2 regions of the Mammaliicoccus vitulinus genome follow, and region 2 is predicted to be linked to the other one. Evidence: a T-box and tRNA genes for the amino acid it is inferred to sense, from the RefSeq annotation. Region 2 holds a T-box; the other holds one or more tRNA genes.
The links. A T-box is a leader RNA that pairs with one kind of tRNA and senses whether it is charged. The one in region 2 lies ahead of PYW35_RS05605 (valine--tRNA ligase), so its partner is inferred to be a tRNA-Val.

Region 1 (12,130 bases), 210 kb from region 2:
GCGGGTGACGGAGTCAAAGTCCGTTGCCTTACCGCTTGGCTATAGCCCATTAATAAAAAATTAAGGGCGGCTGATGGGAATCGAACCCACGAGTGTCGGAACCACAATCCGATGCGTTAACCACTTCGCCACAACCGCCATGGCAGGGGCAGTAGGAATCGAACCCACATCAAAGGTTTTGGAGACCTCTATTCTACCTTTGAACTATGCCCCTATTAAAATAATGATGGTGGAGGGGGGCAGATTCGAACTGCCGAACCCGAAGGAGCGGATTTACAGTCCGCCGCGTTTAGCCACTTCGCTACCCCTCCCGATAGATGGTGCCGGCCAGAGGACTTGAACCCCCAACCTACTGATTACAAGTCAGTTGCTCTACCAATTGAGCTAGGCCGGCATAATGTTAAAAGATGGCTCAGGACGGAATCGAACCGCCGACACAAGGATTTTCAGTCCTTTGCTCTACCGACTGAGCTACTGAGCCATACATTAATTTTTAAAAATGGCGGTCCCGACGGGAATCGAACCCGCGATCTCCTGCGTGACAGGCAGGCATGTTAACCGCTACACCACGGGACCTAAAAAAATAATAATTGCGGGAGGTGGATTTGAACCACCGACCTTCGGGTTATGAGCCCGACGAGCTACCGAACTGCTCCATCCCGCGATAATATAAAGTTATTTGACAAATATAATGGCGGAGGAAGAGGGATTCGAACCCCCGCGAGCCGTTAAGCCCCTGTCGGTTTTCAAGACCGATCCCTTCAGCCGAACTTGGGTATTCCTCCAATATATAAGTATGGACCTTGCAGGACTCGAACCTGCGACCCAACGGTTATGAGCCGTTTGCTCTGACCAACTGAGCTAAAGGTCCAAAATTTAAAATATGTATCATATTCAAAATTTTAAATGGCGGCAGAGGGGATCGAACCCCCGACCTCACGGGTATGAACCGTACGCTCTAGCCAGCTGAGCTACGCCGCCGTAATAATATTAATTTTAAATGGTGGAGACTAGCGGGATCGAACCGCTGACCTCCTGCGTGCAAAGCAGGCGCTCTCCCATCTGAGCTAAGCCCCCATTTAACATGAAACTTTTAAAGAGTCGGGAAGACAGGATTCGAACCTGCGACCCCTTGGTCCCAAACCAAGTGCTCTACCAAGCTGAGCTACTTCCCGTAACCAAAATGGTCATTACGCGCCCGAGAGGAGTCGAACCCCTAGCCTCTTGATCCGTAGTCAAACGCTCTATCCAATTGAGCTACGGGCGCATATTAATATGGTGCCGAGGACCGGAATCGAACCGGTACGGTAATCACTTACCGCAGGATTTTAAGTCCTGTGCGTCTGCCAGTTCCGCCACCCCGGCAAATAATGGAGCAGAAGACGGGATTCGAACCCGCGACCCCGACCTTGGCAAGGTCGTATTCTACCGCTGAACTACTTCTGCAAAATTAAATGCTGTAAATCATATTAATAATAATGCGGGTGAAGGGAGTCGAACCCCCACGCCTTGCGGCGCTAGATCCTAAGTCTAGTGCGTCTGCCAGTTCCGCCACACCCGCTAATGGTGAGCCATAGAGGATTCGAACCTCTGACCCTCTGATTAAAAGTCAGATGCTCTACCAACTGAGCTAATGGCTCTAAAAAACATGGTGCCGGCCAGAGGACTTGAACCCCCAACCTACTGATTACAAGTCAGTTGCTCTACCAGTTGAGCTAGGCCGGCTTTAAATGGTGGAGAATGACGGGTTCGAACCGCCGACCCTCTGCTTGTAAGGCAGATGCTCTCCCAGCTGAGCTAATTCTCCATTTAAAATATGTATTTTTTATTATTTGCCCGGCAACGTCCTACTCTCGCGGAACGTAAGCCCAACTACCATCGGCGCTAAAGAGCTTAACTTCTGTGTTCGGCATGGGAACAGGTGTGACCTCTTTGCTATCGTCACCAGACAAATAGTAAAAACTATATTAGAATGTATTGCACATTCAAAACTAGATAGTAAGCAGATTTTACGGCTAAAAAACCGATTTAAAAATTTTGATTAAGTCTTCGATCGATTAGTATTCGTCAGCTACACACATTACTGCGCTTACACCCCGAACCTATTAACCTCATCATCTTTGAGGGATCTTATAACCGAAGTTGGGAAATCTCATCTTGAGGGGGGCTTCATGCTTAGATGCTTTCAGCACTTATCCCGTCCATACATAGCTACCCAGCTATGCCGCTGGCGCGACAACTGGTACACCAGAGGTATGTCCATCCCGGTCCTCTCGTACTAAGGACAGCTCCTCTCAAATTTCCTACGCCCACGACGGATAGGGACCGAACTGTCTCACGACGTTCTGAACCCAGCTCGCGTACCGCTTTAATGGGCGAACAGCCCAACCCTTGGGACCGACTACAGCCCCAGGATGCGATGAGCCGACATCGAGGTGCCAAACCTCCCCGTCGATGTGAACTCTTGGGGGAGATAAGCCTGTTATCCCCGGGGTAGCTTTTATCCGTTGAGCGATGGCCCTTCCATGCGGAACCACCGGATCACTAAGTCCGTCTTTCGACCCTGCTCGACTTGTAAGTCTCGCAGTCAAGCTCCCTTGTGCCTTTACACTCTGCGAATGATTTCCAACCATTCTGAGGGAACCTTTGAGCGCCTCCGTTACTCTTTAGGAGGCGACCGCCCCAGTCAAACTGCCCGCCTGACACTGTCTCCCACCATGATCAAATGGTGCGGGTTAGAAAGTCAACACAGCCAGGGTAGTATCCCACAAGCGCCTCCACGTAAGCTAGCGCTCACGCTTCTAAGGCTCCTACCTATCCTGTACAAGCTGTGCCAAATTTCAATATCAGGCTACAGTAAAGCTCCACGGGGTCTTTCCGTCCTGTCGCGGGTAACCTGCATCTTCACAGGTACTATGATTTCACCGAGTCTCTCGTTGAGACAGTGCCCAAATCGTTACGCCTTTCGTGCGGGTCGGAACTTACCCGACAAGGAATTTCGCTACCTTAGGACCGTTATAGTTACGGCCGCCGTTTACTGGGGCTTCGATTCGTAGCTTCGCAGAAGCTAACCACTCCTCTTAACCTTCCAGCACCGGGCAGGCGTCAGCCCCTATACATCACCTTACGGTTTAGCAGAGACCTGTGTTTTTGATAAACAGTCGCTTGGGCCTATTCACTGCGGCTCTTCAAGGCTTGCACCCTAAAAAGCACCCCTTCTCCCGAAGTTACGGGGTCATTTTGCCGAGTTCCTTAACGAGAGTTCGCTCGCTCACCTTAGAATTCTCATCTTGACTACCTGTGTCGGTTTGCGGTACGGGCACCTATTTTCTAACTAGAGGCTTTTCTTGGCAGTGTGAAATCAACGACTCGCCGGATACATGATCCAGCTCCCCATCACAACTCAACCTTACGAGTGCCGGATTTGCCTAACACTCAGTCTTGTTGCTTGGACGTGCACTCCAACAGCACGCTTCGCCTATCCTACTGCGTCCCCCCATCGTTCAAACAATCATAGGTGGTACAGGAATATCTACCTGTTATCCATCGCCTACGCCTATCGGCCTCGGCTTAGGTCCCGACTAACCCAGAGCGGACGAGCCTTCCTCTGGAAACCTTAGTCAATCGGTGGATGGGATTCTCACCCATCTTTCGCTACTCACACCGGCATTCTCACTTCTAAACATTCCACATGTCCTTACGATCATGCTTCGACACGTTTAGAACGCTCTCCTACCACTATCCTTACGGATAATCCACAGCTTCGGTAATATGTTTAGCCCCGGTACATTTTCGGCGCAGTGTCACTCGACTAGTGAGCTATTACGCACTCTTTAAATGATGGCTGCTTCTGAGCCAACATCCTAGTTGTCTGGGCAACGCCACATCCTTTTCCACTTAACATATATTTTGGGACCTTAGCTGGTGGTCTGGGCTGTTTCCCTTTCGACTATGGACCTTATCACCCATAGTCTAACTCCCAAGTTGAATTATTTGGCATTCGGAGTTTGTCTGAATTCGGTAACCCTAGAGGGGCCCCTCGTCCAAACAGTGCTCTACCTCCAATAATCACCACTTGAGGCTAGCCCTAAAGCTATTTCGGAGAGAACCAGCTATCTCCAAGTTCGATTGGAATTTCTCCGCTACCCACACCTCATCCGCTCACTTTTCAACGTAAGTCGGTTCGGTCCTCCATTCAGTGTTACCTGAACTTCAACCTGGACATGGGTAGATCACTTGGTTTCGGGTCTACGACCAGATACTCATTCGCCCTATTCAGACTCGCTTTCGCTACGGCTCCACATTTACTGCTTAACCTTGCATCAAATCGTAACTCGCCGGTTCATTCTACAAAAGGCACGCCATCACCCATTAACGGGCTCTGACTATTTGTAAGCACACGGTTTCAGGTTCTATTTCACTCCCCTTCCGGGGTGCTTTTCACCTTTCCCTCACGGTACTGGTTCACTATCGGTCACTAGAGAGTATTTAGCCTTGGGAGATGGTCCTCCCAGATTCCGACGGAATTTCACGTGTTCCGCCGTACTCAGGATCCACTCAGGAGAGAAATAACTTTCGACTACAGGACTTTTACCTTCTATGGTTGGCTTTTCCAAAGCCATTCGTCTAATTATTTCCTTTGTAACTCCGTGTTGAGTGTCCTACAACCCCAACAGGCAAGCCTGTTGGTTTGGGCTATTCCCGTTTCGCTCGCCGCTACTCAGGGAATCGAGTTTTCTTTCTCTTCCTCCGGGTACTAAGATGTTTCAGTTCTCCGGGTGTGCCTTCTCACATACTATGTATTCATATGTGGATAACATGACATAACTCATGCTGGGTTTCCCCATTCGGAAATCTCTGGATCAAAGCGTACTTACAGCTCCCCAAAGCATATCGTCGTTAGTAACGTCCTTCTTCGGCTTCTAGTGCCAAGGCATCCACCGTGCGCCCTTAATAACTTAATCTAATATTTTCTTATACATAAATGTTTAAGAAAATAACTGTTATTAATCTGTGATGTCGTCTAAAAAGACGACGCGCGATTATTAAGCTTGTTGAATTTCGTTAGAAATTCACTCGGTTTTTTGCTTGGTAAAATCTATTTACTTACTTATCTAGTTTTCAATGTGCAATAAAAAATTATGGTGGAGACTAGCGGGATCGAACCGCTGACCTCCTGCGTGCAAAGCAGGCGCTCTCCCATCTGAGCTAAGCCCCCTAATTGGGTAATTAAATTTTAATGGTGGGCCTAAATGGACTCGAACCATCGACCTCACGCTTATCAGGCGTGCGCTCTAACCAGCTGAGCTATAGGCCCATTCTTAAATTGAATGTTAAGTAAACATTCAAAACTGAATACAATATGTCCACGCTAATCCCATGACCTAATGGTCATTCCGTAATATCCTTAGAAAGGAGGTGATCCAGCCGCACCTTCCGATACGGCTACCTTGTTACGACTTCACCCCAATCATCTGTCCCACCTTCGACGGCTAGCTCCTAATAAAAGGTTACTCCACCGGCTTCGGGTGTTACAAACTCTCGTGGTGTGACGGGCGGTGTGTACAAGACCCGGGAACGTATTCACCGTAGCATGCTGATCTACGATTACTAGCGATTCCAGCTTCATGTAGTCGAGTTGCAGACTACAATCCGAACTGAGAATAATTTTATGGGATTTGCTTGACCTCGCGGTTTCGCTGCCCTTTGTATTATCCATTGTAGCACGTGTGTAGCCCAAATCATAAGGGGCATGATGATTTGACGTCATCCCCACCTTCCTCCGGTTTGTCACCGGCAGTCAACCTAGAGTGCCCAACTTAATGATGGCAACTAAGCTTAAGGGTTGCGCTCGTTGCGGGACTTAACCCAACATCTCACGACACGAGCTGACGACAACCATGCACCACCTGTCACTTTGTCCCCCGAAGGGGAAGACTCTATCTCTAGAGCGATCAAAGGATGTCAAGATTTGGTAAGGTTCTTCGCGTTGCTTCGAATTAAACCACATGCTCCACCGCTTGTGCGGGTCCCCGTCAATTCCTTTGAGTTTCAACCTTGCGGTCGTACTCCCCAGGCGGAGTGCTTAATGCGTTAGCTGCAGCACTAAGGGGCGGAAACCCCCTAACACTTAGCACTCATCGTTTACGGCGTGGACTACCAGGGTATCTAATCCTGTTTGATCCCCACGCTTTCGCACATCAGCGTCAGTTACAGACCAGAGAGCCGCCTTCGCCACTGGTGTTCCTCCATATCTCTGCGCATTTCACCGCTACACATGGAATTCCACTCTCCTCTTCTGCACTCAAGTTCCCCAGTTTCCAATGACCTTCCACGGTTGAGCCGTGGACTTTCACATCAGACTTAAGAAACCGCCTACGCGCGCTTTACGCCCAATAATTCCGGATAACGCTTGCCACCTACGTATTACCGCGGCTGCTGGCACGTAGTTAGCCGTGGCTTTCTGGTTAGGTACCGTCAAGACTTGTTCAGTTACTAACAAATTTGTTCTTCCCTAACAACAGAGTTTTACGATCCTAAGACCTTCATCACTCACGCGGCGTTGCTCCGTCAGGCTTTCGCCCATTGCGGAAGATTCCCTACTGCTGCCTCCCGTAGGAGTCTGGACCGTGTCTCAGTTCCAGTGTGGCCGATCACCCTCTCAGGTCGGCTACGTATCGTCGCCTTGGTAAGCCATTACCTTACCAACTAGCTAATACGGCGCGGGTCCATCTATAAGTGACAGCCGAAGCCGTCTTTCACTATTGAACCATGCGGTTCAAAATATTATCAGGTATTAGCCCCGGTTTCCCGGAGTTATCCCAGTCTTATAGGTAGGTTACCCACGTGTTACTCACCCGTCCGCCGCTAACATCAGAGAAGCAAGCTTCTCATCTGTTCGCTCGACTTGCATGTATTAGGCACGCCGCCAGCGTTCATCCTGAGCCAGGATCAAACTCTCCATAATAGAAGTAAGCTTGATTAGCTCATCTTTGATTGGTTGAGCCAATCACTCTTTGAAGTACTTTCAGTACTCAATTATCGGAATTAAACGTTGACATATTGTCATTCAGTTTTCAATGTTCATTTTAACCGCTACAAGAATCAATTATACCAGTTATTAAATATCAATGCAAGTATTATTTTTAAAAAATAATATTTTGTTTTTTTTTGGAAGTGACTAATCTTTTCAAGCTGTCATTTCTGAATCAATCAACTTGCATAATTTATATTACATTGTTATTTGGTTAATTTCAAGCGTCAAATTTACACTTTGTTAACCTTTTTAACAATCAATTTATTTTGTTTCGTCTGTCTGTTTTGACGACTTTTATAATATATCAAGATATAACGGCTACGTCAACGATTTCTACACACAAATTCGTGTATTTTTTCGCTTTATAAGGTACTATATATTTTAATAGAAATTATGCTATACTTTATCAGTATTAAATAGTATGGAGGGAATAGAATTGAAGCTATTTCGTAAGAAACCTACTAGTAAAATTAACAGAATAAGATCTTTTGCATTAGGATTAATCTTTTTAGGGATGATTGTAATGTATGTAGGTGTATTCTTCTTTTACTATTTCAAAAGCCAAATTGTATTTAGTATTTTCTTAGTTCTGGGGATGTTGGCTCTTGGTTTATCTTTTGTGGTGTATTTTTGGATAGGTATGTTAAGCTCTCGTACAATACAAGTTCAATGTCCAAACTGTGATCATTATACAAAAATGTTGGGACGCGCAGATATATGTGCGAATTGTAACCAACCTCTTACTTTGGACAAGAACCTAGAAGGCAAGACATTTAACCAAGATTATAATAACAAACGTAAATCTAAGAAGTTAGAAGAACAGGAAATTGCAGATACTAATGAAGAAAAGAAAAAAAGCTAAAGGTAAATTACCTTTAGCTTTTTCTTTATTTATTCTTACTTTGACATTCTGGACAAACACCATATATTTCCATTCTGTGGTGAGTAACTGAAAAACTCGTAACGTGTTGAGCTAATTGTTCAACCTCATCTAATCTCGGGTAATGAAAATCAGATATCTTACCACATTGATCACAAATGATATGATAATGATTATGCGTTTCAAAATCAAAACGGCTTGAAGCATCACCATACGTTAATTCTTTAACAAGCCCAGTCTCTTTAAAAACTTTTAAGTTATTATAAACTGTAGCAACACTCATATTTGGAAATTGTGGTGAAAGTGACTGATAAATTTCATCAGCAGTAGGATGACTATCTGTTTCAATTAAATATTGAAGAATCGATTGACGCTGTGGTGTAATTCTAACACCTGTACTTCGTAAAGTACCAATTGCATCGTCTAACATGTGTTCAACATTCTCAACATTTTGTTGCATCCTTACACCCACCTTCTAATTTATAATGATTATTATTTATAATATATCCCTTTTATTAGCAATTTGTCAAACAATTAATCAGTATCCTGCTTTTGAATTAACTTCATTAAATAATGATTTTAAATTCCCATTAATTATTTGATTTAAATTTTCAACAAGTATGTCAGTGCTTCTCTTTAAGTTATTTCCATCATTTCCAGAAATATGAGCCGTTATAAACACGTTATCCATATCATATAATTTAGAAGTGGCTGGTAAAGGTTCTTCTTCAAACACATCAATAGAAGCATATCTGATTTCTTTATTAATCAATGCTTCTACTAGTACCGCTTCTTTTACAACGGTTCCTCTTCCTACATTAATAAAGTGGGCGTCTGCTTTCATATGTTCAAAGTCTGCTTTTTGTAACAAATGAATTGTATCTTCAGTTTCTGGTAATACATTCACTATGAAGTCTGCTTTATTAAAAACTTGACGTCTTTCTTCTATAGAATATACTTCATCAAATCCTGAAACGTCATGACCAGTTGTATTTATACCGATTACCTTCATATTAAATGCTTTTGCTACTTCTGCAGTTCTTTCTGGAATTTTTCCTGTTCCAAGAAATAATATTGTTTTGTCATTGATTGAATCAGGGCTTAACTTATGATTAAACGCCCTTTTCTTCTGTGATTCATATGTTTCTTTAAATAACTTGATATCATTTAAGATATAAGCGAATATGAATTCTGCTATTTGTATAGCATGTACGCCTTTTGCATTCGTTAATTTAATATTTCTTTTATTAATGTAATCTAAAGGTAATTGATTTACCCCTGTTGCGAACCAAGCGATTAGTTTAAGCTGTTTACACTTATCTAAAAATGTTTCATCTACTTCACTATGATAGCTAACTAATACATCAGCGTCTTTAAGTACTTCTTCATCTGCCAAGTTAGGATGCTTATAAAATGTGAACTCTATATTAGGAAATGTTTCTTTTAGTCTTTCTTCTTGATCTTTTAACCTCATTAAAGTTACGACCTTCATCTATATCATCCCTTTATAATGTTTTTCAACTCTTCTATTTGTGTTTTGACTTTCACTTTCTCGATGATATGTTTTACTACCCCTTCTTCATCTAACACAAATGTCGTTCTAACAATCCCCATTGATTCTTTACCAAACGATTTCTTCAGTTGATATACGCCTAGTTCATCTGATAGTTTATAATCTTCATCAACTAACAAATCAAAATTTAAGTTATGCTTATTAGAGAAATTAGAATGTTTCTTTTCACTATCACCACTGATTCCGTATACTTTAGTATTTAAATCGTTGAAAAGCTCTAAATTATCTCTAAAATCACAAGCTTCTGTCGTACAAGTTGGCGTATTATCTCTTGGATAAAAATATACAACACTTTTACTTCCTTTTAAGTCCTTACTGCTTACAATTTCACCATTTTGATTTTTTAATTCGAATTCTGGAAATTTCTCACCAATTTGTATCATGATTTGCACTCCTTATAAACGATAGTTACTCCATTTTATGATACGATATAAATGAAAATAATTAAATTAAAAGAGGTTGATAACATGAATTTTGCAAAAAGTGAATATTTACAAACACTTTCAGACGAATATATTTTAGGTGGTGTTAATTCCCCTTCTCGCTCATACAAAGCAGTTGGTGGAGGTGCACCGGTCGTTATGAAAAAAGCTAAAGGCGCATATTTCTATGATGTAGATGACAATAAGTACATTGATTACTTACAAGCTTATGGTCCTATCATTGCAGGTCACGCACATCCACACATTACAGAAGCGATTAAAAATGCAGCAGAGGACGGTGTATTATTCGGAACTCCTACAGAATATGAAATTACTTTTGCTAAAAAATTACGCCATGCAATTCCGTCATTAGAAAAAATTAGATTTGTTAATTCAGGTACTGAGGCAGTGATGACTACTATTAGAGTTGCCCGCGCTTATACAAATCGTGATAAAATCATAAAATTCGCTGGTTGTTATCATGGTCATTCAGACCTTGTTCTTGTAGCAGCAGGTAGTGGCCCTTCACAACTGGGCACGCCAGACTCAGCTGGTGTTCCAAAAAGTGTAGCGCAAGAAGTTATTACTGTTCCATTTAATGATGTCGATTCTTTTAAAGAAGCGATGGATCATTGGGGAGATCAAGTTGCAGGTGTATTAGTAGAACCTATTGTTGGTAACTTTGGTATGGTTGAACCGAAAGAAGGATTTTTAGAAGCAGTAAATGACATCACACATGAACACGGTGGATTAGTTATTTACGACGAGGTGATAACTGCATTTAGATTCCATTACGGAGCTGCTCAAGATTTACTAGGTGTATATCCCGACTTAACAGCATTTGGTAAAGTCATTGGTGGGGGTTTACCTATAGGTGCTTATGGTGGAAGACAAGAAATTATGGAACATGTCGCACCATTAGGACCTGCATATCAAGCTGGTACAATGGCTGGAAACCCACTTTCAATGAGAGCTGGTATCGCATTGTTAGAAATTTTAGAACAACCTGGTGTCTATGAGAAGTTAGATCAACTAGGTCAGCAATTAGAAGATGGTTTACTAGAACTCATTGAAAAACACAAAGTTCAAGCAACAGTCAACAGAGTAAAAGGTGCTTTAACATTATACTTTACGGATGAAAAAATAGAAAACTATGTACAAGCTGAAAATACTGACGGTGAAAAATTTGCGAAGTTCTTTAAAGCTATGTTAAACCAAGGTATTAATTTAGCGCCTTCTAAATATGAAGCGTGGTTTATAACGACAGAACATACAGAAGAAGACATAAAACAGACATTAAATGCTGCTGATTACGCATTATCTCAACTATAAACTTGAAAAGTTATTAAAAACAATGTATAACCAATATATACTAGGCTTGTGATATTTATTACAACCCTGTTTTAATAACAAAAAGGAATGGTTCTATGAAATTTGGGGCAAGAATATTTAAAACTGGTATCGCTATTGTCCTAGCAATATTTCTAGCAAATTTACTGCCAGGACCAACATTGATAACATCAATAGCTGGTGTAGCTGCTATGGTTGCCATGCAACCAAGCGTTTATCGCTCTTTTAAAACGATAGTAGAGCAATTTCAAGGTAATGTGATAGGTGCCATAACTGCCGTTACAATATTTTCAATATTTGGTAACAACGTCGTCTTTATTGGTTTAACGGCAGTCATCATCATTTCAATACTATATAAATTCAATCTACAACATGTTTCTAACTTAGCTGTTGTTACAGCTTTAATCATACTTGGGCATCATGAAGGTGATTTCTATATATCTGCCATCTACCGATTTCTACTAGTCATGATTGGGGTACTAAGTGCTTTTATCGTTAACTTCACTTTTCTACCACCAAAGTTTGAAACAAAAATGTACTATAATTCATTGAATATATCTACTGACATATTCAAATGGTTTAGATTAGTCTTAAATGGTACGACTGAATTTCATTATGTAAAGCAAGATTTAGAAACGATAAGAACGAGAATCGTAAAGCTCGAACAATTTTATCTTTATTATAAAGAAGAAAGAGCATACACTAAAAAACAAGCTTTTAGTCAAATGCGAAAAAAGATTCTTTTCAAAGAAATAATTGCAGCTACACGAAGAGCATATGAAGTTCTACGTAAAATGAATCGTTACGAAAATGATATTCACAATCTAAATGATGATTTAAAGGTACAAATGAAATTTGAACTCGATGAA
Region 2 (12,130 bases):
CTTCGCGATCATTTACAGTCTTACGATCAAATTCACCTGATGGTATAACGTATGTCAGCAAACAACTAATCGCAATAATAAATAGTAAAATGGCATATGTATGAGGATTTTTAAATTGGATTTTGCGCTTCACATTTTCTTTCATAATAATCTCCCCTTTAAGAATATGTATTACTCATACCCTATTATTCAGAATATAATGAATATTTTATACAAAAAAAGCTAACGACAATGATTATATTGTCGTTAGCTTTAATTTATTATGAGTTGGAATTTATGTCCTATATTTTTATAATTGGATGAGGTTAGGGTCTGAATGTTGCTTGTTTTGTTAGTCTTGCAACTTTCGGAGCTTCTATGTTGCTTGTTTGATCAGTCTTGCAACTTACAGAGCTTCTATGTTGCTTGTTTGATCAGTCTTGCAACATACAGCATATACTTAAAAGAACAAACGAAAAAATATAAGAAAAATGAATACTTATAACGATTTTGTAAAGTGCTGACGCCCGGGGGAATAGTATGAGAGAGAGACTACAGGCTCGAACCATATTCATAAAGCAATCACAGACAAGCATGCACTTTCAAAATCGTAGATTTTATAAAAAAATACAACTCATTTCTAACTGAATAAATCAGTGAAATGAGTTGTTATTATTTTTGAGTTGAGATACATATCCCAGCCTCTATAAATTATGTGTTATTTAATGAATAATTTTCTTGCTTCGCTTATAAAATACAAACTACCAGTTATGACAAGTAATTCTCCATCATATTCATCTATAAAATCATTGTAATGCTCTACTTTTTCGACATGTTTATGTTCTAAATTTTCATAAACGGTATCGATTGGCAATGCTTTAGGAAAATCAAATGTTGTCACATAGAACCTATTTGCTATTTCTTCTAAACGATTCATCATTTTACCAATTGGTTTTCCATCAATCGCAGCGAACAATACATCAATTTTCTTGTCAGAATAATACTGATTTAAAGTATCGACTAATGCATCGATGCTTTCTTTATTGTGAGCACCATCAACCAATACGAGTGGTTCGTCTTTAACTTTTTCGATACGTCCTGACCATTTCGTATTTTCGATAGCATCAATCATCTTATTAAAATCTAGTTGAATGATACCTCTTTGATACATTTCGATAAGGGTTGTTATAGCAAGCGCTGCATTCTCATGTTGATGTTGACCTAACATTTTTAATTGAATGTTTTCAAGCTCATAGCTTTCATATCTGTAAGTGAACTCTGTTTCATCAGAAAGCACATGAATATCTCTATCTAATTCTAGGCCTTTATTGTGATGACTTTCCACAACTTCTCGTACAAAATGAAGGGCATCTTTTGGTTTAATGGCATAAACTAAAGGTACACTAGGTTTAATCACACCGGCTTTTTCTCTTGCGATATCCATGTAAGTGTCGCCTAATATATTTGTATGGTCTAACCCAATACTCGTTAATACAGTCATAATAGGTTGAAATACATTTGTTGAGTCATTAAGAGCCCCTAAGCCCGCTTCAACAATCACAAAATCAACTGGGTGTATTGTACCAAAGTAAACAAACATCATAAGTGTGATAATTTCAAATTCAGTAGCAGGACCTAAATCTGTTTCAGCTTCAAGCCTTTCAGATATAGGTTTCACTATTTGAACTAAGTCCACTAAGTCATCATTAGTTATCGGCACGCCGTTAATACTGATTCTTTCATTGAAAGTAACAATATACGGTGATGTAAATGTGCCGACTTCATAATTATTTGCTACTAAGGCATCTCTTAAATAACTAACAGTTGAACCTTTACCATTTGTACCAACTACGTGCACGCCGTGTATCTTTTCTTCTGGGTGGTCTAAATTACTTAGCATCCATTTCATTCTTTTAACGCCTGGTTTAATGCCGAATTTAGTACGTTCGTGTATCCAATGTAAACTATCTAAATAATTCATAAGCCTTCCTAGCCTTTCAATTGTTCAATTCTAGCTAAAACACCGTCGTATTTTTCTTGATAATTAACTTTTTTATCTTTCTCTTCGTTAATAATCTTTTCAGGTGCATTAGCAACGAATTTCTCATTGCTCAATTTTTTATTAACACGATCTAATTCTTTTTGCCATTTTTCAAGTTCTTGTTCTAATCGTTCTATTTCTTTATCCATATCGATTAAACCTTCTAGCGGTAACACAACTGTTGCACCAAATACAACTTCCGTCATTGCTTTTTCAGGGATTTCTATAGAAGTGTCGATGATCAACTCACTTGGATTACAGAAACGCATTAAATAATCTTTGTTATCTATAAGTTGTGCTTTCACTTTTTCGTCTTTTGCTTCGATATGAATCGGTACTTCTTTAGACATTGGTGTATTTACTTCACGTCTAGCTTGTCTAACTGACTTAATAATTTCAACTAATAGTTGCATTGAAACTTTACTGTTTTCGTTAGACAATTCTGGCTTAACTTCTGGCCATGAAGCTTGAATGATTGTTTCACCTTGATGAGGTAAAGCTTGCCAAATATGTTCTGTTACAAATGGCATTAATGGGTGTAACATTCTCATTGTTTGATCTAATGTATAAGCTAATACTGAACGCGTCATTTGCTTCTTAGCTTCGTCTTCACCGCTCATAGGTATTTTACTCATTTCAATATACCAATCACAGAATTCATCCCAAATAAAGTTATATAGCACGCGGCCAACTTCACCAAATTCATATTTATCACTTAAGTCTGTTACATTCGCTATCGTTTCATTTAAACGTGTTAAAATCCATTCATCAGCAACAGATTTTTCTCCTGATAAATCAATATCTTCAAATTTAAATGACTCGCCGATATTCATGATACTAAATCTAGAAGCATTCCAAATCTTATTGATAAAGTTCCATACAGCTTCAACTTTTTCTGTTGAATAACGTAAGTCATGTCCTGGTGATGAACCAGTAGCTAAGAAATATCTCAAGCTATCCGCACCATACTCTTCGATAACATCCATTGGGTCAACACCATTACCTAGTGATTTACTCATTTTACGGCCATCTTCAGCTCTAACTAAACCGTGTAATAACACATCGTTAAATGGTTTTTGTCCAGTAAATTCTAGTCCTTGGAATATCATTCTTGATACCCAAAAGAAAATAATGTCATAACCTGTCACTAATGAATTAGTTGGATAATAACGTTTAAAGTCTTCGTTGTTTTCATCTGGCCATCCTAATGTAGAAAACGGCCATAATGCAGAACTAAACCAAGTATCTAGTACGTCTTCATCTTGAGTCCAATTTTCAATATCTGAAGGTGGTTCTTCTCCTACGTAAGTTTCACCCGTTTCATTATGATACCATGCTGGTATTTGATGTCCCCACCATAGTTGGCGAGAAATAGTCCAGTCACGAATGTTTTCCATCCATCTATTAAATGTACCTTCAAAACGATCTGGAACAAAATTAATGCGTCCATCAGTCTCTTGATTATCTAAAGCTTGTTTTGCTAATGGTTCCATTTTCACAAACCATTGTGTAGATAAATACGGCTCAACTACAGCACCACTGCGCTCAGAATGACCAACTGAATGCTCATGGTCTTCTATTTTAATCAATTCACCAGTAGCTTTTAAATCTTCTACTAATTGTTTACGACATTCAAAACGATCTAAACCATTATATTTACCAGCAAGTTCATTCATTGTGCCGTCTTCATTCATAACATTAATTTTTTCAAGTTGGTGTCTTTCACCGATTTCAAAGTCATTAGGGTCATGAGCAGGTGTTACTTTCATTGCCCCACTACCAAATTCAATATCAACATATTCATCGCCGATAATAGGAAGTTCACGACCAATTATAGGTAAAATAACAGATTTACCGATTAAGTGTTTGTAACGATCGTCGTTAGGATTAACAACAATTGCTGTATCTCCTAGCATCGTTTCAGGACGTGTCGTCGCAATTTCGATCGCACCTTCTCCTTCTTTAAAAGGATACTTAATATGATAAAAATGTCCTGCTATATCTTCATGGATTACTTCTATATCAGAAATAGCTGTTTTTGTTTGTGGATCCCAGTTGATAATTCTTTCACCGCGATAGATAAGACCTTTATTATACATATCAACAAACACTTTTTTAACTGCTTGTGATAGTCCTTCATCTAAAGTGAAACGTTCACGACTATAGTCTAATCCTAAACCTAATTTAGCCCACTGTGCACGAATAAAATCTGCATATTCTTCTTTCCATGACCAAGCTTGTTCAAGAAATTTTTCTCTACCTAAGTCATGTCTCGTTAAGCCTTGTTCTCTTAATTTTCCTTCTACTTTAGCTTGCGTTGCAATACCAGCATGGTCCATACCAGGTAAATACAATGTGTCGTACCCTTGCATTCTCTTCATTCTAGTTAAAATATCTTGTAAAGTTGTATCCCAAGCATGACCTAAATGTAGCTTACCCGTTACATTTGGCGGTGGAATGACAATAGTGTATGTCTCTTTGTCTTTATTTTCACTTGGTTTAAAATAATCTTTATCTAGCCAATGTTGATAACGGCCTTCTTCAACCTCTTTTGGGTTATATTTAGGTTCCATTTCCATTAATAATCACTCCTCTTTAAAATATAAAAAACCCGTCCTATAAATATAGGACGGGTTAAACCGTGGTACCACCTAAATTCAATATAATTTCTTATATTGCACTTTAACGATTATCGCTCGCACACGCATTAACCTACTTAGTTTCAATTAACGTTCAAATTAAGGCTACCTTCAATCATCATTAATATGCATTCACACCGACCATGCACTCTCTATTAATAATTAATGATTTACTCTTCCTTGTTAAATATTTAATTACTTTAATAATATAAGCACTTTCTATATAAGTCAATATTGATTCATCTTAATTCCTGTATTTCTTAGATCGAGATGTTAAGAAAATCTTTATTAACGGTGCAACAAATAACAATATAAAGAATATCCTAAATATATGATAACTTGAAATCATTGCAACATCTCCCCCGGTTTCAAGGGCAACAACTATAATTTGTGCCATGCCACCAGGTGCAGCACTTAAAAACAAATCATTAATATTTTCATCCATAAAAAGATCAAATATAAATACAAGTAAAAATGCGCCAATAATTAATGACACATTTTGAAATGCTATTGCAAACACTGTCTTTTTAGTTAGATTATTGATTAAATCAGATATTTGAACACCTATTCTTATCCCAAATAACACTTGAGCAATAACAATTAATGGATAATCTAAAGCAAAAACTTGCTCGGTATATAAATTCCAAATAAGAAGCACAAAAATAGGTGCCAGTAAATGTGGAACAGGAAATTTTATTTTGTAAAATATTAAAAAGAGAATCGCTATTCCTATTATTAAAGTGATATATCCTGTTAAATCTAACACTGTAAATATTGAAGGTGCTGAGTCCGCATGTCTTAAGCTATCGCCATGACTACCAAATATTGAAGAAATAATTGGAACAAGTATTACAACAAACATAATTCGCGATGTTTGTGTAAGTGTAACGATAAGTAAGTCTGCTTTTTTGTTCTCTTCAGCCATAACGACCATTTGACTTAAAGCACCTGGAATGGCACTTAACAATGCTGTTTCAAATGTTACATTGGCTATTTTTTTAAAGACGATTGATATAATTAAAGCGAGTAATAAAATCAATACTGTCATTAATACAATTTGTAGCCATTCATCTTTCACATCATGAAGTACATCACGTGTGAAAGTCGAGCCCATTTGAACACCAAGAATGAGCAATCCTATATTACCTAGCCAATTTGGCCATTTAATCGAGCGTTTCATTAGTTTTATAACGATAATACTCGCGAATATTGGACCAAACAACCAAGGTAAAATCATATGAATACTTTGGAGTAAATAACCCAGTATTATAGCTAACAAACTTACGATTATAATGTTCCACTTATTACTATTCATGAATTAACACCTCATGTGAAATTATAATATTTTAAAAATATAAATTGAGGCGTCTTTTATGATTTTGTAATTCTACCAAGCGCAGTATCAAACGCTTGAATTGTTTTTTCTATATCTTCTTTAGTATGAGCAGTAGATAAGAAAGTCCCTTCGAATTGAGATGGTGGCAAGAATACGCCTTCTTGAGCCATTTCTCTATACATGTTGCTAAATAATTCTAAATCTGATGCATTAGCTTCATCAAAGTTTGTTACTGGCCCTTCATTTAAGAAGTATCCAATCATTGAGCCAGCACGATTTACCGTTATTGGCACTTCATGTTTAGCAAAAACTTCTTTAAGACCATTTTCAAGTAAATCTCCTAATTCATTGAAATAACGATAGCTATCTTCTGTTAATTCATTTAATGTTGCATAACCGCTCGTCATAGCTAATGGATTCCCTGACAATGTACCAGCTTGATAAACATTTCCTACTGGTGCTATTTCTTCCATGATATCTCTTCTACCACCAAATGCACCAACTGGTAATCCACCACCAATTACTTTACCTAAACAAGTTAAGTCTGGTGTAACGCCATAATAACCTTGTGCACAGTTATACCCCACTCTAAATCCAGTCATAACTTCATCAAATATTAAGACTGAGCCATATTCTTTTGTAATTTCACGTAGTCCTTCTAAAAATCCTTCTACTGGCGGTACTACACCCATATTACCTGCAACAGGTTCAACGATAACCCCTGCAATATCATCACCGAAGTGTTCGAATGCAACTTTTACTGCATCAATATCATTATAAGGAACTGTTATAGTATTTTTAGCAGTTCCTTCAGGTACTCCTGGAGAGTCAGGTAAACCTAAAGTTGCTACACCTGAACCTGCTTTAATAAGTAATGAGTCACTATGTCCGTGATAGCAACCTTCAAATTTCAAAATTTTATTTCGACCAGTAAAACCTCTTGAAAGACGTAAAGCTGCTAATGTTGCTTCCGTACCTGAAGAAACCATTCTCACCATTTCAATTGATGGTACACGGTCAATTACAAGTTGAGCCATTTTATTTTCAAGTTCTGTTGAAGCGCCAAATGAAGATCCTTTATCTACCGCTTCATGTAATGCAGCTTTAACTTTTTCATGTGTATGACCTAAAATTAAAGGACCCCAACTTAATACATAATCTATATATTCATTACCATCTACATCATAAATTTTTGATCCTTTACCATGATCCATAAAGATTGGTGGCGTATCTACTGATTTAAATGCACGAACCGGACTATTGACGCCACCTGGCATTAAATCTACTGCTTCTTTATATGCATCTATCGATTGTTCATATCTCATATTAATATTCTCCTCCATCTAGATATTTACATATATCTTTTGCGAAATAAGTTATAATCATGTCTGCTCCAGCACGTTTCATTGAGATCATTTGTTCCATAACGATTTTCTCTTCATCAATCCAACCGTTTAATGCAGCAGCTTTTGTCATGCTGTATTCACCACTTACGTTGTATGCCACAATAGGCAAGTCAGAACGATTACGTACATCTCTTATAATATCTAAATAACTTAAAGCTGGCTTAACAATCATCATGTCACAACCTTCTTTAATGTCACTTTCTAGTTCTCTAAATGCTTCTAAACGGTTGCTTGGATCCATTTGGTATGTTTTGCGGTCACCGAATGAAGGCGCGCCATCAGCTGCTTCTCTAAATGGACCGTAAAAGCTAGATGCATATTTGATACCGTAGCTCATAATAGGGATGTTTATAAATCCAGCTTGATCTAATCCTTCTCTAATCTCAGCTACAAATCCGTCCATCATATTACTTGGCGCAATGATATCCGCTCCTGCTTTAGCTTGTGAAACTGCAGTTTTAACAAGTAATTCTAATGATTTATCATTATCTACATCGTTTGTTTCTTCATCTATAACACCGCAATGTCCGTGATCAGTGTATTCACAAAGACACGTATCTGCTACAACTAATAAATCTGGGAATTTACTTTTAGATAGTCGAGTTGCTTTTTGAATAATGCCATCATCAATAAATGCACCTGTACCACATGCATCTTTCTCATTAGGTATACCAAAGAACATAACACCTCTAACACCTAAATCATAAGCTTCTTTCAGTTCTTCTTCTAAAAGATTTAAACTTAATTGATATATACCAGGCATTGATGTGATTTCATTCTTAATGTTGTCTTCTTCGATTACGAATATTGGATAAATTAAATCAGATTTATGGACATATGTTTCTTTCACCATATTTCTCATTACCTGTGATGATCTAAGTCTTCTATGTCTATCAAATTTCATAATTCTACCTCTTTCAAAATTGTATTTATCATACCTTCCAAAGTGTATTCTGATGCTATTTTAGAAGGTTGATGATATGTATTTAATTTTCGTTGTGTAATTTCTCCAATTGCATAAACTGTTACTGCATCGTTGATTTCTTTATGTTTGTCAAAATAACTTGATACTGCTGATGAACTTGAAAAAGTAACGTGCGTCACTTCATTATTTTTAATAAGTTCGTGAACTTTATTAACATTTTCAGTATTTGTCACAGGTTCGTAGATGTGCAACCTTTGTACTTGATTACTCCATTCAGATAATTGCGTCGTTAGTTTATCTCTCGCAAGTTTGCTGCATGGAATCAATACAGATTGATTGTATAGTTTATCTTTAAATTCATCTATTAAACCTTCTTGCGTGAATGATTCAGGCATTGTATCAACAGTAATATTCAGCTTCTCAGCCATCTTTTTAGTTTTAGATCCAATGACTGCAATATGATTCACACGAATACTCGCTAAATACGGTTCGAAAATTTTAATAGCATTAACAGACGTAAAAATAAGCCAATCATAGTGGGGTTTTAAACAAGACTGGTCAAATTGGATAGGAACAATATCTATAAATGGATAATGTCGAATCTCTACATCTTCGCGTTGAACAGTTCTTGTACTTGTAACCACTATAATCGGCTTCATTTTAACGACTCCTTATTATGCTTCTTCATTTAATTTCTTAATAATTTCATATGCACCTTGAGCTTTTAATTCTTCAGACACTTGTTTACCGATTTCTACTGGATCGGTACCTACTTTCGTACATTCATATCTTTCTTTACCATCAGGTGACATTATCAATCCAGTAAATGAAATTTCATTTCCTTCTTTAGTTGCATAGCCTGCAATAGGAACTTTACAACTTCCATCCATTTCACTTAAAAACGTTCTTTCACATGTAACACATGTTTCTACTGTATCATCGTGAACGGATTTCAGAATATCTAATAATTCTTTGTCATCTCTTCTACATTCAATACCTAATGCACCTTGACCAATAGCTGGAACCATCGTATCTTCTTTTAAATATTCAGTAACGATGTCTTCACTCCAACCCATTCGTTTTAATCCTGCAGCGGCAAGGATAATCGCATCAAAATCTTCTGTTTCTAATTTTTTCAAACGTGTATCAATGTTACCTCTAATCCATTTAATTTCTAAATGAGGGTATTTAGCTAATATTTGTGCACCACGTCTTAAAGAACTTGTGCCTACTATACTACCTGGCTTTAGATCTGCAAGTTTTACGTGATTATTAGCGATATAAGCATCAAAAGGATTTTCGCGTTCAGGTACACATCCAAGTGTGAGCTGTTCAGGCAATTCACTAGGAACATCTTTTAGCGAATGAATCGCAAAATCAATTTCGCGATCAAATAATGCTTGTTGGATTTCTTTTACGAATAAACCTTTACCACCAACTTTAGACAATTGAACATCAATTATTTTATCACCTTTAGTTACAATTTCTTTGATTTCAATATCTAATTCTGGATATGTTTCTTTTAATTTATCTATAAATTGCTGACTTTGCGTCATTGCTAATTTACTTTTTCTAGAACCTACAATAATTTTACGCATAATTTCCTCCATCATTGTTTAGTTAAACCATTGATGAAATCCTGAAAATTTTGAGACCACCAAATAATTTATCATACACACTAAAAATATCATAATATTCGCTATGACTAATGTTTTAGTATTAACAGATTTTCTCACTCTTAAAAATAAATAAACACCGTATAATAACAAGACTATTAATGATCCTATCACTTTCATATCTATCCAAATCTCACTACCAATTATAATTAAGCCCCATTGAATGCCTAATATTAAACTGATGAGCAGTACTAAAAATCCTACTAAAGAGAATCTAAAAACATTTTGTTCTAATTGTTCAATACTACCCATTCTAAAGAACTTTTGGTTAAACTTTTTCTCTTTTAAGTTCTTTCTTTGAAGTAAATACAATATTGCATGTGATGTACTTAATGCAAAAAGAACGTAACTTAAAATTGCTAAAGATATATGTATTAATAGCAATTCATTCATAATATTAGAAGCAGTATTTTCTGTATCATATTGCTCAGGTCTAAATGTATGAATAACTAAGAATACAAATCCAATTAGATTAATAATAAATACTGTTAAATCTGTTGATTTAAAATAGTTTATAACTAATGAAACTGTAATAATCATCCATGTATAAAAATAAAAACCTTCAAATATAGTCAAGATTGGGAATTGTTTTGTTGTCACAATATACATGCACAAAAAGATTGTTTGAAAAATCCAAACAATCCCTAGTGCGTAGTACCCAAACGTTCTTACTTTAGAATTTTTTTGAATAAAGTCATAGAAATAGCACCCTAAACATATCATGTAAATGACTAATACAATTTCATGCAAACGTACCGCAATTATATCTTGCATAGCATCACCATATATTTAAATTAAGATTCAACTGTGCTTGTAGACAATTGACCTCTCTTTATTTCTTTCTTAGTTTCATTAATTTGCTCTACTTCATTTGTGATATTAAAGATTTCTTGGAATAATTCTAATTTTTCTTTTGATTTTTTATCCGTTGATAATTCTTTAGCTTGTGTAATCGGGTCTTTTAATAGTTGATTAACGATACTCTTCATATGTTTAGATATAACTTTTCTTTCTCTTTCAGTCATATCAGGAAGCTTTCTTTCTACACTTTCCATAGTATCTTGTTGTATATGTGACGCTTTATCTCTAAGCGCTGTAATAATAGGTACAACACCTAACATGTTTACCCATTCTTCATGTTTATCTATTTCTTTTGCAATGAGTAATTCAATTTCACGAGCTGCTTGTTCACGTTCTGCTAGGTTTGCGTCTACTAGACCGTTCAAATCATCTACATCATAGTTAAACATTAAATCTAGATCATTTACTGCAGGGTCAATATCTCTAGGCACAGCAATATCAATTAATACAAGTGGCTTGTTTCTTCTAAAACGTTCTACATCTTGCATCATTTCTTTAGTTAAGACATAATGTTCTGCACTTGTAGAACTAATAACAATATCAGCTTCCATCAATGAACATTGTAATTCATTGATGCCTTTAGCTACGCCTTTATACTGCATTGCTAATGCTTCTGCTTTAGCAACAGTACGATTGATTACCGTAATGTCATTTACGCCACTACCGTTAAGGTTTGCAACTGCTAATTCTGCCATCTCACCAGCACCAATGATCAGTGCTTTCTTATTGTCTAATTTACCTAGCACTTTTTTAGATAACTCTACTGCAGCATAAGAAACCGACACAGCATTAGATGCAATATCTGTTTCATGATGACCACGCTTAGCTAGCGTAATTGCTTGTTTGAATAATCGATTAAACATTGTACCTGTTGTAACTTCAGTTTGTGCAATTTGAAACGCATCTTTCATTTGTCCTAATATTTGTGTTTCACCTAGGACCATTGAATCCAAACCTGATGTCACTCTAAACAAATGTTCCACTGCATCATTCTCAGTTAACACATTTGTATAAGCTTTAATTGTGTCTAATGATTGATCAAACCAGTCAGCTAAAAATGACTGAATATAATATTTACCTGTGTGCATTTGATCTACAACAGCATATACTTCAGTTCTATTACATGTTGATAAGATTACACATTCTAATATTGATTTTTTATTACTTAGAGCTACGAGCGCGTTCTCTATTTCTTGATCATTAAACGCTAATTTTTCACGCATCGCAACGTCTGCAGTCTTATAGTTTACACTTACTACAACAACAT

Region 1: it encodes a tRNA-Val, which carries the amino acid that the T-box ahead of PYW35_RS05605 (valine--tRNA ligase) is inferred to sense. The anticodon was not compared.

The regions. Positions count from the first base shown of each region.
Region 1 covers NZ_CP118974.1:892,290-904,419, reverse strand. Annotated here, with positions in the region: tRNA gene PYW35_RS04565 (tRNA-Gln) at 1-49, opposite strand, end outside; tRNA gene PYW35_RS04560 (tRNA-His) at 66-138, opposite strand; tRNA gene PYW35_RS04555 (tRNA-Trp) at 141-214, opposite strand; tRNA gene PYW35_RS04550 (tRNA-Tyr) at 228-311, opposite strand; tRNA gene PYW35_RS04545 (tRNA-Thr) at 319-394, opposite strand; tRNA gene PYW35_RS04540 (tRNA-Phe) at 409-481, opposite strand; tRNA gene PYW35_RS04535 (tRNA-Asp) at 501-576, opposite strand; tRNA gene PYW35_RS04530 (tRNA-Met) at 591-664, opposite strand; tRNA gene PYW35_RS04525 (tRNA-Ser) at 693-785, opposite strand; tRNA gene PYW35_RS04520 (tRNA-Ile) at 798-871, opposite strand; tRNA gene PYW35_RS04515 (tRNA-Met) at 908-981, opposite strand; tRNA gene PYW35_RS04510 (tRNA-Ala) at 1,002-1,077, opposite strand; tRNA gene PYW35_RS04505 (tRNA-Pro) at 1,102-1,175, opposite strand; tRNA gene PYW35_RS04500 (tRNA-Arg) at 1,194-1,267, opposite strand; tRNA gene PYW35_RS04495 (tRNA-Leu) at 1,277-1,365, opposite strand; tRNA gene PYW35_RS04490 (tRNA-Gly) at 1,372-1,446, opposite strand; tRNA gene PYW35_RS04485 (tRNA-Leu) at 1,480-1,561, opposite strand; tRNA gene PYW35_RS04480 (tRNA-Lys) at 1,565-1,640, opposite strand; tRNA gene PYW35_RS04475 (tRNA-Thr) at 1,650-1,725, opposite strand; tRNA gene PYW35_RS04470 (tRNA-Val) at 1,732-1,807, opposite strand; rRNA gene rrf (5S ribosomal RNA) at 1,835-1,949, opposite strand; rRNA gene PYW35_RS04460 (23S ribosomal RNA) at 2,038-4,964, opposite strand; tRNA gene PYW35_RS04455 (tRNA-Ala) at 5,143-5,218, opposite strand; tRNA gene PYW35_RS04450 (tRNA-Ile) at 5,241-5,317, opposite strand; rRNA gene PYW35_RS04445 (16S ribosomal RNA) at 5,412-6,967, opposite strand; gene PYW35_RS04440 (YgzB family protein) at 7,458-7,898, shown strand; gene perR (peroxide-responsive transcriptional repressor PerR) at 7,924-8,376, opposite strand; gene PYW35_RS04430 (phosphoglycerate dehydrogenase) at 8,455-9,408, opposite strand; gene bcp (thioredoxin-dependent thiol peroxidase) at 9,414-9,872, opposite strand; gene PYW35_RS04420 (glutamate-1-semialdehyde 2,1-aminomutase) at 9,957-11,243, shown strand; gene PYW35_RS04415 (FUSC family protein) at 11,339-12,130, shown strand, end outside.
Region 2 covers NZ_CP118974.1:1,104,362-1,116,491, reverse strand. Annotated here, with positions in the region: gene PYW35_RS05615 (YfcC family protein) at 1-145, opposite strand, end outside; gene PYW35_RS05610 (bifunctional folylpolyglutamate synthase/dihydrofolate synthase) at 698-1,960, opposite strand; gene PYW35_RS05605 (valine--tRNA ligase) at 1,969-4,599, opposite strand; T-box leader at 4,643-4,855, opposite strand; gene PYW35_RS05600 (AbrB family transcriptional regulator) at 4,904-5,974, opposite strand; gene hemL (glutamate-1-semialdehyde 2,1-aminomutase) at 6,031-7,320, opposite strand; gene hemB (porphobilinogen synthase) at 7,322-8,305, opposite strand; gene PYW35_RS05585 (uroporphyrinogen-III synthase) at 8,302-8,985, opposite strand; gene hemC (hydroxymethylbilane synthase) at 9,001-9,924, opposite strand; gene PYW35_RS05575 (cytochrome C assembly family protein) at 9,943-10,776, opposite strand; gene hemA (glutamyl-tRNA reductase) at 10,797-12,130, opposite strand, start outside.